3 regions of the Shewanella sp. 5S214 genome follow, and region 2 is predicted to be linked to each of the others. Evidence: predicted binding sites of a transcription regulator. Region 2 holds the regulator's gene; each other region holds the start of a gene.
What was found. Region 2 encodes MetJ, which represses methionine synthesis genes. Its sites were predicted from a motif close to TAGACGTCTAGACGTCTA; they were not measured.
Positions count from the first base shown of each region.

Region 1 (4,220 bases), on a different contig from region 2:
TAATTTTAAAAAGGTAATCGATAGATATGACGAGTCTTGAGCAACAAGTTTTTACTCAAGTTAAAGCTATTATTAGCAATGAAGAGCAAGTCATTGGTCGTCGTGGCATATTAATTCCATTAAAAAAAGCCCTGATTAACGAAGCTGATATTAGAATCGTAATCGACATAGTCTCTGCTGATCCGGCATTGGCTGCACACTTGTTATTGCGCAGTAATAGCGCCCATTCAGCTGGAATGATATCGACTAAAAGTCGCAGTGTTAAAGATTGCTTAATTCGTTTAGGCCAAGTGAATATCTATCGATATGCATTTTCATTTTATCTTAAAGAACGCCTTGATGAACTTTCTGAACCTTACAAAAAATTAGTTCAAGGTTATTGGGCCTTAAATGAAACGATTGCAGATGATTGTTTAGAACAGTTACGTGAGCAGATTGAAACCGGTGATAACATCAAAATTGATGCGGATGAAATGCAAACCTTAGCATTATTTAGTGTTTTTGGTCAGGTGATTGTATTAACGGCTTTTGCCTATTTAAATGCAGAGCTGTCTCGCCCCGTGTCACTAAAAGTATTAAAATCACTGATTGATAACCAGCAACAACAATTATCCCTTGATGCATTTGATGCATTAGGATTGGATGACGATTTACGCGAAGAATTTTTAATTGCCCATAACTTACGCCAAACACAAAACCCTGATTCTCCAGGACTTGTGCTTCGACGCGTGTTATCTAAAAGAGGTTTATTAATCAACCCGCTGTAAATTTATACCTTCACTTGCTACCAGCTCGAGCCACTGTTGGATTAAATTTGCATTAGTGGCATCGCGGCGATACGCGCCAAACAATGGACGTTTTAGTCCTTCTGCGCCTAATTTTACCGCCGTAAGACTCAGCCCCTGACTTTCTCGGATAGACCAAGTTGGTAGGGTGGCTACGCCGTCATTACAGGCAACTCGCTGCAATAACATTGAGGTCAAGTCGCATTGTTTTTGCTCACCAGGTTCAATACCCGCGGGCTCTAAAAAGTGTTTGTATATGTCTAAACGCGCGAGAGGCACTGGGTAACTGATTAAAGTTTGCTTTGCCAATTGAGCTGGCGTTACAAAGGCTTGTGCCGCTAATGCGTGATCACTGGCAACGACTAACTTTACTTCAAAATCAAATAGATGTTGATAAGCTACGCTATGTCCAGGTACTGGGTCAGAGGTGAGCACTATGTCTAAACTCCCTGTTTCCAGCGCATTGAGTGAATCAAATAAATGACGACTTGAAATATCAATTTGAGCTGCTGGCGCATATTGTTTAAATTGTTCAATAACCGGCATTAACCAACGAAAACAACTGTGGCATTCAATGCCGAGCTTAAGTTGGTGGCTTTCACCCTCTAAACCGCGCTTAAGATCAGATTCGGTTGCAATCACTTTCGGTAAGATTTCTTCCGCTAAATTCAGCAGACGTGAACCTTCGTGAGTAAACGTTAACGGTTTACTTTTACGAACAAAAATAGTTGAGTTAATCCGTGTTTCTAACTCTTTTATTTGATGAGAAAGCGCCGACTGGGTTACAAATCGTTTTTTAGCTGCACCCGCTAAACTGCCACTTTCCTTTAACGCCATCAAGGTGCGAAGGTGTCTAAGCTCTATCATTTTCTCTCCACATGAATCTTGCTCAACTAGCCGATGAAATCAATTCGATTGCTTGACAGCAGAGTAGCACAATAAACTTCTAGACGTCCAGACGCCTATGCGGGTTTTTCTGCATAAATGGCTATAAATTTTGCTTCAACGAAAAGGAAAGCAGCATGAAAATTTCAAGTTTAGGATTTCCCCGCATTGGACGTCAGCGTGAATTGAAGTTTGCACTTGAGCGTTATTGGCGCGCAGAAATCTCATTATTTGAACTGAAACAGGTCGCCAGTGAATTAAAAAAAACGCATTGGCAGTGGCAAGCAGATGCCGGCGTTGAGTTAGTTCCAGTAGGCGACTTTGCTTATTACGACCAAGTATTAACCCTAAGTGCCACCTTAAATGTGATCCCAGATCGCCACCGAGCTACTCAAGCCGATGGCAGTCAAGCGCCTATCGATATAGACACCTTATTTCGTGTTGCCCGTGGCCGATCGCAAACTGGCCAACATGCTTGTGCGGCAGAAATGACCAAGTTTTTTAACACTAACTATCATTATCAAGTGCCTGAATTAAGCGCTGATCAAAGCTTCGAGATTGCCTTTGAACAGTTGTTTGATGACGTCAGTGAAGCGCAGCAACTCGGTCATCAAGTAAAACCGGTATTGCTTGGCCCAGTGACGTATTTGTATTTATCGAAAAGCCTGACTGAGTTTAACAAGCTATCGTTATTACCGCAGCTACTGACGGTTTATCAGCAGATTTTGCAACGTTTTGCAGACCAAGGTGTGAGTTGGGTACAACTTGATGAGCCAGTATTAGCCGCAGACTTAACCGAGGAGTGGCAGCAAGCCATTCGCCACAGTTATCAATTTTTAGCGCAACAAAAGCCGGCATCATTGAAGATATTACTTGCCAGTTATTATGGCTCTATTGGCCATCATCAAGCATTGGTGAGTGCATTACCGGTTGATGGTTTGCATCTTGATTTAGTCACAGCATCACAACAAGTTGAGGCGTTTATCAAAGCGCTCGGCAGCCAACAAATTTTATCGGTTGGAGTAATTAATGGTCGCAACGTGTGGGCTGCCGATGTTGATGTTATTGCTGATCAGCTGGCAGAATTAGCGACCACGTTGGGCGATCGTTTGTGGATTGCACCTTCATGTTCATTGTTACATTGTCCGGTTGATGTTGACGTCGAGACGCAATTGATCAGTCCGTTACAGGGACAATTAGCATTTGCCAAACAGAAACTGTTTGAACTTAGTGACATTCAGCAGCTAATTAACGATCAAGATTCACAAAGCAGCCAAGTGATTATTGATCGTTGCCAGCAAAGGCGTTTAGCCAAAGCTGCTGCAGCTAATCAAGAGGTTGTTCAACGTGTGTTACAGCTTACTGCGAGTGATTTTGAACGTCATAGCCCTTTTGCTCGGCGTATTATTGCTCAGCAACAGAAGCTAGCACTGCCATTACTTCCCACAACCACCATAGGCTCATTTCCGCAAACGCCTGCGATTCGTGGTTTACGCAAACGCTGGCGTAAAGGCGAAATCAATGACACTGATTACCGATTACAGCTTGAGCAAGTCACTCAGGACACCATTTGTCGTCAACTTAAACTCGGTATTGACGTATTAGTGCACGGTGAAGCTGAACGAAATGACATGGTGGAGTATTTTGGTGAACAGCTCGACGGTGTTGGCTTTACTCAATTTGGTTGGGTGCAAAGTTATGGCTCTCGTTGTGTAAAACCACCGCTAATTTATGGTGATGTATCACGTCCTAAGCCGATGACGGTTGATTGGGCTACCTATGCGCAAAGTTTAACCGACAAGCCTGTCAAAGGCATGCTAACAGGCCCAGTGACCATCTTGCATTGGTCGTTTGCTCGAGAAGATATCCCTCGTCAAGATATTGCCAATCAACTTGCGTTAGCGGTGCGCGATGAAGTGATCGATTTAGAAAAAGCCGGCATTGGCATTATTCAAATTGACGAGCCAGCATTTCGTGAAGGTTTACCGATTAAGCAGAGCCAGTGGGCAGATTATTTAACTTGGGCAGTAGATGCCTTTAAGTTGTCGGCGGCTGGTGTAGACGATGCAACTCAAATCCATACTCACATGTGTTACAGCGAATTTAATGACACCATTAATGCCATAGCGGCTATGGATGCTGATGTGATCACCATTGAAACTTCGCGCTCACGGATGGAATTATTGAATGCGTTTGAAGATTTTTGTTACCCGAACGAAATTGGTCCTGGGGTGTATGACATTCACTCGCCCAATATTCCAACGGTAGCCGAAATGGTTGACCTTATTACTAAAGCTTCGCAGAAAGTGCCGGTGAAACAATTATGGGTTAACCCTGATTGTGGTTTAAAAACCCGTACTTGGGATGAAGTAGAGCCAGCGCTGCGCAATATGATTGCAGCGACTAAAGTGCTTCGACGCCAATGTTAATTAGCATGATGCTGCTCACAATGGGTCATTGTGCTCCACCAGCTGATCGCTGGAGTGCAGAACTCTGTGATTAACTTCTCAACCTTGTGATACTGGCTGATGGGGTATTCACTGCGGACTC
Region 1 is NZ_JBGOOV010000010.1:44,774-48,993, reverse strand. It holds gene ACED29_RS08695 (HDOD domain-containing protein) at 27-767, shown strand; gene ACED29_RS08690 (LysR family transcriptional regulator) at 750-1,652, opposite strand; gene metE (5-methyltetrahydropteroyltriglutamate--homocysteine S-methyltransferase) at 1,808-4,099, shown strand.
Region 1: a site for MetJ is predicted at 1,725-1,742, ahead of metE (5-methyltetrahydropteroyltriglutamate--homocysteine S-methyltransferase). Genes of this name have one in related genera too.

Region 2 (4,220 bases):
ATAACTAAACGCTCTTGCGGATGCAAAGCGAGTAAGGCTTGTACTTTTTCACGCGATTGCGCCACTAAAATATTGGGAATAGCACCTTCGTCTGCAACCAAAATAGAACACGCATCCACATGAGTGGCTGTTACACCCATTTCTCTCAGCAATGCGGCCATAAGGCGTGCAGACCAACGCTCACCAAAACTGACCACTTGGTTTAATTGGTAGTCATTACGCTGCTCTAAAGACAATAAACTGACTAATTGCGATTTGTCAGTCGACAGGCGCTCACGTAGGTCACGAGCCAGCTCATTTGATAATAACTGTTCAATTAATGTCTGCTGATAACTGATCAGCACTTGAAGCTCTTCTTGCCATAACTGACCGCTGTCACGCAGAGTGAGTAATTTGTATAAAAAGTTAGTCGTTTTGCCGGCGGCCGATACCACAACTAAATCATCACTTTGACCATGTGTAAGCAAAATATGGGCAACACGGCGATAGCAATCTGCATCCGCTAAACTTGAACCACCAAACTTATGTAAATGACTTCGCGTCATTACTAACTCCTTAAACAACTAAGACTTTTATTGCGACAGCTATACTTCTAATTTGAAATAAACAGTGTGGCAAGTGCATATTTTCTATTTTACTTTATTTGGCCGGAACCACAGCAAACTTAAACTCGAATTAAGCCAACTCAAGCTGATTTTATCGCAGTAACAGCGGCGAGACCGGCTTGAATATCCGCGAGCAGGTCATCTGCATCTTCAATACCGACAGATAATCTCAGTAAAGTGTCTTTAATACCAGCCTGTTGCCTTGCCTGTGGGTCCATTGCACGGTGAGTCATGGTGGCAGGAACAGCAACTAAACTTTCCACTCCGCCTAAACTTTCAGCAATACTAAACAAAGATAATGCCTGTAAAAAGGCCACCACTTCAGCTTCGCCACCGGTTAATTCAAAACTTAACATAGCGCCAAAACCTTGTTGTTGTTTTGCGGCAATTTCGTGACCCGGATGGTCTTTTAGCCCTGGGTAATACACCTTGGCAACCACATCACTGGCATTGAGTAATTCTACAATTTTTTGCGCATTACGTTGATGCTCACGAATGCGGACTGCCAGCGTTCTTAAGCCACGTAAGGTTAAATAGCTATCAAAAGCAGAACCGGTTAATCCAAGGGTATTTGACCACCAATGTAATAATTCACCCACTTCAGCATCTTTAGCCACCACAGCGCCACCGACCACATCACTGTGACCATTAATGTATTTGGTGGTTGAGTGAATAACGATATCGGCCCCCAACAATAAAGGTTGTTGTAATATTGGCGACAAAAAAGTGTTATCAACCGTCACTAACGCGCCAACCTCATGGCAAGCGATACTGATCGCATTAATATCGACTACCCGCAGTAATGGATTTGATGGCGTTTCTAACCAGACCATTTTGGGATTTTGCGCTATCGCGTTGCCCAGCGCTTGCGCATCAGTTTGATCAACAACCAATAACTTAAATTGACCTTTTTTGGCCAGGTTAGTAAATAAACGGTAACTGCCACCATAACAATCGTGCGGCACAACCAATAAATCATCTGGGCCCAACAAACTGGTCACTAAGGTAATGGCCGCCATACCGGTACATGTCACCACACCAGTTACACCTTGCTCAAGTTTTGCAATCGCCTCACCTAATATACAACGCGTCGGATTACCTGAACGGCTGTAGTCAAACTCGCGAGGATTAGTGTGGCCATCAAATGAATAATTGGTCGATAAATAAATCGGCGGCACAATAGCACCATGTTGTGTGTCTATTTCTATACCCTGGCGAACGGCCAAAGTGGCACTTTGATACTGAGTCATAATTGATTCCTAAAAAGTCACAAACACACAATAGATGTCTAGACGTCCAAATTTACCGAAGAGTTCCCTCCGAGTCAACCAAAATAGACGTTTAGACGTCTAAACATCGAGAAATCTATTTGCATCGGGATTAAATAGTAGCAATAATTTGACTAGAGATTGTAACGGTTTAAAATCTGCAGCGTATTTATCGTTAAGGGTAAGTTAATGACTGAATGGAATGGCGAATATATCAGCCCATATGCCGAACACGGCAAAAAAAATGAACAAGTAAAAAAAATTACGGTTTCTATCCCTTTAAAAGTATTAAAAGTACTGACAGATGAGCGGACGCGTCGCCAGATAAATAATCTGCGCCATGCAACTAACAGTGAACTGCTATGCGAAGCATTTTTGCACGCGTACACAGGTCAACCATTACCTTATGACGGTGATTTATCAAAAGATCAGCCTGATAGCATTCCAAGTGAAGCGAAAAAGTTAATGGATGATATGGGTATCGAATGGGAAGAGCTCGAATAACCTACAGGTTAATGAATCCCTCACCGACTTTAAAACTGCCCATTGATACCAATCCTTATTGAAGTTTGCTCTTTTAGCGAAAATGATTAGCGTGGTATTCGAGGCAGTCTTTTAAAGGCAAAGTTGCTGTACGCCTAAAATAGATCCAATTTCAATGTGGATTGCTATAAGCAGTAATATTTTAAAGAGAAATTATGATGTCATTTATCGATCCAACCACTTTGATACTGGCATCAATTATTGTATTTTTTGGCGCGCTAACCCAAAGCTTAATTGGCTTTGGGTTAGCCGTTGTAGCAAGCCCACTGCTGTATATTGTTAATCCTCAATTAGTTCCCGTTCCTATTATTGCCATGGGTTTTGCAATCTCTGCAATGACCTTGTTTAGAGAGCGCGGCCACCTACAGTTTAATGGATTACAATATGCCTTACTTGGACGTGTTCCAGGAGGATTTTTAGGTGCTGGGTTATTACTGTTTGCACCACAAGCCATACTAGGCTTGGTGATTGCAGCAATCGTGTTTATTGCCGTTATCCTAAGCGTCTTTCGCTTTACCGCACCAATCAATCGCATCAGTTTATTTATCGCTGGGGTATTTTCGGGCATATTTGGCAATATCGCTGCGATCGGCGGCCCACCAATGGCCATTTTACTTGCCGGTCAAGATGCCAGTCAATTTAGGGCGGCGCTATCAGCCTTTTTTGTCTTTAGCTCATTAATCGCATTGGCTATTTTAGCCGTTGTCGGCTTAGTTGAAGTAAAACATTTATGGCTATCACTGCTATTACTCCCCTCAGTCATTGCTGGCTACCTTGTCTCTGGTCGATTAATTGGCCGTGTCGATAAAGAGAAAACCCGGGCTGCGACATTAATATTGTGTAGCATTAGCGCAACAATATTAGTAATAAAGTCGACAATCGCATTAATTTAACGCCACTCACTGATTCTCTTTATCAAATGACCTTCCAATAAACAGGGCTGCGCATTATTTTATGTGGCTGAATCCCTGTCACTAAACGTTAATTTATCCTCTAGCAAACTATTACCCTCTAGACAATAGATCTGCATCACACCAACTCCATTAGATTTTTATCAATTAACTTTTTTTCAATTAGTTTTTTCTCATGGATATGATCTACTTCAAATTAACACTACCCCCTTTTAGGTAACATTATTTACAGCAAAACAATAAATATATGTTGCTAAGGCACCAGCCATAAAAAGCTTTGTAGAGGATAAAATGATGAACATTTACGTTAAAGTTGGTATTGCAATCGCGATTGCATTTTCTCTTGGTAGCCAAGTAATGGCTGCAGAAGGTGGTAACCCTAAAAAAGGTAAACATCTTTATAAAAAAGAATGTAAAGCTTGCCACAGTGCCAATAGTGAAGGCAAAGAGCTCACCCCTATGACCAAAACCATGAGCCAGTGGGATCGCTTTTTCACCCGTGATATGCATAAAGCCAAACCTGCTGTTTTCGAGGCGCTATCAGAAAAAGACTTGAAAGATATTCAACAGTTTTTATATGACCACGCAGCCGATTCAGACCAACCAGCAACCTGTGGCTAAGTCATTACAGCTTAGGGCCTTGTCGTCTTAAGCGTCAACATCAGCCAATAACCAAACTGACAAAATAGTGAGGCTTAGCCTCAGGGATTTTTACACCAAAAATTTGCCACATCAGCTTATACATTTGGCAAGTTTAGGGGGAGAGAAAGATGATGAGAACTCTGATATCAATACTTGTAGCTAATGCGCTTTTCATGAGCGGCGCTAGCTTAGCGGCAGACACCGATGCACAAAAAATTGCCGATCTTAAACAACAACTGGCCACCATTACC
Region 2 is NZ_JBGOOV010000004.1:184,393-188,612, reverse strand. It holds gene ACED29_RS04230 (bifunctional aspartate kinase/homoserine dehydrogenase II) at 1-545, opposite strand, end outside; gene metB (cystathionine gamma-synthase) at 686-1,855, opposite strand; gene metJ (met regulon transcriptional regulator MetJ) at 2,063-2,377, shown strand; gene ACED29_RS04215 (sulfite exporter TauE/SafE family protein) at 2,572-3,309, shown strand; gene ACED29_RS04210 (cytochrome c) at 3,619-3,948, shown strand; gene ACED29_RS04205 (DUF3373 domain-containing protein) at 4,101-4,220, shown strand, end outside.

Region 3 (4,220 bases), on a different contig from region 2:
TGGCTTCGCGCACTGGGTTGTTACCGCGGAACGAGAATGACACGTTAGACACACCGCCGGAGATCATCGCGTGTGGCAAGGTGGCTTTGATGTCTTTAATGGCTTCGATAAAGTCGACAGCATAATTGTCGTGTTCATCAATACCGGTGGCAATAGCAAAGATGTTGGGATCAAAAATAATATCTTCTGGAGGAAAGCCGACAACATCGACCAAAATGCGATAAGCACGAGTACAGATTTGAGTTTTACGTTCACGAGTGTCAGCTTGGCCGTCTTCGTCAAAGGCCATTACAATGGCAGCAGCGCCATAGCGTTTGACTAAGGTGGCTTGTTCGATAAATTTGGCTTCGCCTTCTTTCATCGAAATCGAGTTAACAATCGACTTGCCTTGGACGCATTTAAGACCGGCTTCAATCACTTCCCATTTTGATGAGTCAATCATGATTGGCACGCGAGAGATGTCGGGCTCAGAGGCGATTAAGTTTAAAAACTTTGCCATAGACGCGACGCCATCGAGCATCCCTTCGTCCATGTTGACGTCGATAATTTGTGCGCCATTTTCAACCTGCTCACGCACGACATCTAAGGCTTCTTCAAACTTTTCTTCTTTAATTAAGCGTAAAAACTTAGCTGAACCGGTCACGTTGGCGCGCTCGCCGACGTTAACAAATAACGAATTTTTATCTATGGTCAAAGGCTCTAGGCCCGATAAACGACAAGCCACGGGCAGATCTGGGATCTGTCTGGGTTCGTGTCTGAGTACCGCTTCACGAATGGCGCTGATATGAGCGGGTGTACTACCACAACAGCCGCCGACAATGTTGAGCATGCCTTCTTGAGCCCATTGATTAATGACTTCGGCCATTTCTTCTGGGGTTTCATCGTAGCCACCAAATTCGTTGGGTAAGCCAGCATTTGGGTGGGCGGAAACATAACACTCGGCAATACGCGATAATTCTTCAACGTACGGGCGCAGCTCTTTAGGACCAAGGGCGCAGTTAAGGCCAATCGATAACGGCTTGATATGGCGTAAAGAGTTATAAAAGGCTTCTGTGGTTTGCCCTGTTAAGGTTCGGCCTGAGGCGTCGGTAATGGTGCCTGAGATCATAACAGGTAGGCGATCGCCGAGTTGATCGAATACTTTTTCAATCGCAAATAGAGCAGCTTTGGCGTTTAAGGTATCAAAAATGGTTTCAACTAAAATGATATCGGCGCCGCCTTCAATTAAGGCGCTGGTGGATTCGACATAAGCGTCGACTAATTGGTCGAAACTGACATTACGAAACCCAGGGTCGTTAACGTCTGGACTGATAGAGCAGGTGCGGTTAGTTGGACCTAATACGCCAGCAACATAACGTGGCAAACCTGTTTGCGCAGCCACTTCGTCGGCTGCTTGGCGGGCAATTTGGGCTCCGGCTAGGTTAATTTCGGCGGCCAGAGACTGCATATCGTAATCGGCCATGGCGATGGTGGTGGCATTAAAGGTGTTGGTTTCAATAATGTCGGCACCGTTTAACAGGTACTGGGTATGAATATCTTTAATAATTTGCGCTTGGCTGAGTACTAATAAGTCATTGTTGCCTTTAACATCGCAATGCCAATCTTTAAAACGCTCGCCACGATAATCTTCTTCTTCCAACTTATAGTCTTGGATCATGGTGCCCATGGCGCCATCTAAAATCACAATACGCTGCGCTAACAATGCATTAAGTTGTTCAAGTGTTTGACTGTAAGAAGTCGATTTCGCCATAACAGTTACCTTTTTATCACTATGTTGCTTGATACCTTAATTGAGATAAGCATACCCTTATTTTTACCAGAGTAGGGCGATAACATCATTGTTTATTACAGCTACTACAGGCAATTTTTGGTTGCTACTGTAGATCAGGGCTATTGCTCATAATGATGACCTTTTATATGCTGACCTGTTAAGATAGTATTTTGGACATATAAACGTATAGACGTCCATAGTACGCGAATTTTTACCGCTAGAGCAAGGCTGATTTAAGCTCAATGAGGCGCAATTTGATTTAATTTGATTTACTCGATAGCTGGATAAGTAAGTTAACATCAGAATAGTTAATTAAATTGAGGGGGCATTTGCTCTGTGTTAGCAGTGCAAGGCTCTGTTTGATAAATGTTTATGACTCTCTAACTAAGGTTTATGTCAATGAAGCGAGCCAAGATAATATTAATGCGCCATGGTGAGTGTGAAGGTGGAGGGATATTCCGCGGCCGCACCGATGTGAAGCTTACCGATATTGGTATGACGCAAATGCAGCAAGCTTTTATCGAGCAGCAATATCCGATTAGTCATGTATTTAGTTCGCCGTTGTTGCGTTGTCAGTTATTTAGTCAAGCTTTAGCACAGCAACTATCGTTACCGTTAACCACTTTATCTTCACTACAAGAAATTGATTTTGGTGTCTGGGATGGGCAATCATTTGATGCTATTTATCAGCAAAACCCACAACAATTTGATGCTTATTGGGATAACCCTTGGCTGGCACAAAATACACCAGACAAGGCTGAGTCGGTAACCGATTTTACCGCACGAGTGGAAGCTGGCTTAATGACGGTCGTTGATGCTCTGTGGAGCTCTTTTGCGCAGACAGATAGTGCTCAACAAAAGCCTAATGGTGACGATTGTCCCCATGCGTTAGTGGTGACTCATGGTGGCGTAATGCGCTGTTTAGTCGGATATGTACTCAATACTGGCCAATGTAGCGGATTATTCGCTAACCTAGCGATCCCCTATGCTGCTATTATGATGCTCGATGTGTATTGGCCTGACGATATTGATAATATTGATCGTTTTCAGCCGCCAATAAAAGATACTAAAGCCGCTAAAGTGAGTTTTACCTTACATTGGCCTAAGACTTGAGAACCACCAGAGTCGTATTAGTCTCAATATCATGGTGTTAAAATGACTAGCTTACTATTTATTGTATTAACATCATGTCGTTAAGATGATTATCTTCAACACGATAGTTTAAAAAGTAGTGCCTTTCAAGGTATTGGGAATTGGGATAAGCCCAAACTGTACCCGCAACTGTAAATGGATCAATTAAGTATTGGTGCATAAGTCAGATACCAGCTTTGAATCGCCTCATTATCCATACCTAAGCGGGTGACTTAGGGGAGTGATTAAATCGATGTATGTGTTAATTAATTGGACATGGCGAGGTTACTTGCATGTCTGAGTCTGTATTAGATGTAAATCATCTTTTTTGGCAAGTCGATAAGAAAATGATTTTGGCTGACATTCATTTCAGTCTGCCTAAAGGCCAAATGCTAGGCTTAATTGGCCCAAATGGCGCGGGTAAGTCAAGCTTGTTACGTTGCCTGTATCGTTACATTGTGCCTACTAGCGGCGATATTGCGATTTTTTCCAAACCCATCAGTGAGTTTTCATCTAAGTTGCTAGCGCAAAATATTGCGGTGGTACAACAAGATACGCCGCATTATTTTGACATGACCACCGAGCAGTTAGTGACCATGGGGTTAACGCCGCATAAAGGCTTGTTTGATCCTAATACCGTCCAAGACCGTGAACGTGTATTAAGCGCATTAGCCAAAGTGGGCTTGCAGCAACAAGCACTGCAACAGTATGAACTGTTATCTGGTGGTGAAAAGCAGCGTGCACTTATTGCCCGCGCTATCGTGCAACAACCGCATATTCTTATTTTAGATGAACCCACTAATCATTTAGATATTCGTTATCAAATTCAAATTCTTGAACTGGTCAAATCATTAGGCATTAGCGTTATCGCATCGATACATGATCTAAATTTAGCCAGTGCGATGTGCGATAAATTATTACTACTCGATCACGGACAGTTAATTGCTAAAGGCACTCCAACTGAAGTGCTGACTGAGCGACAAATTAGTGATGTGTTCGGTGTGTGCTGCGACATTAATGTTCATCCACAACACGCAAAACCCCTTATTAGTTATTTTTATGGTTACCAACCCAGCCACAAAGTGGGCCCTGATCATGATTGATGCATCCCAACGTCGCTACTATGTTTACTTCAGCTTGTTGGTTGTAGTTACACTGCTTACTCCGATTTTTGCCGCCAGTTTTGGGGCGGCCAATATTCATCTAAATGACGTATTAATGATATTTAATACCTTATTAGGCGGCGACATGCCGAGTGCGATTGATGGCAGTGAGCATGCAGTTAAGATAACTCAACGTATTGTGCTTGAATTACGCT
Region 3 is NZ_JBGOOV010000040.1:3,779-7,998, forward strand. It holds gene metH (methionine synthase) at 1-1,750, opposite strand, end outside; gene ACED29_RS19510 (histidine phosphatase family protein) at 2,171-2,884, shown strand; cobalamin riboswitch at 2,981-3,117, shown strand; gene ACED29_RS19515 (ABC transporter ATP-binding protein) at 3,196-4,005, shown strand; gene ACED29_RS19520 (FecCD family ABC transporter permease) at 3,998-4,220, shown strand, end outside.
Region 3: a site for MetJ is predicted at 1,951-1,968, ahead of metH (methionine synthase). Genes of this name have one in related genera too.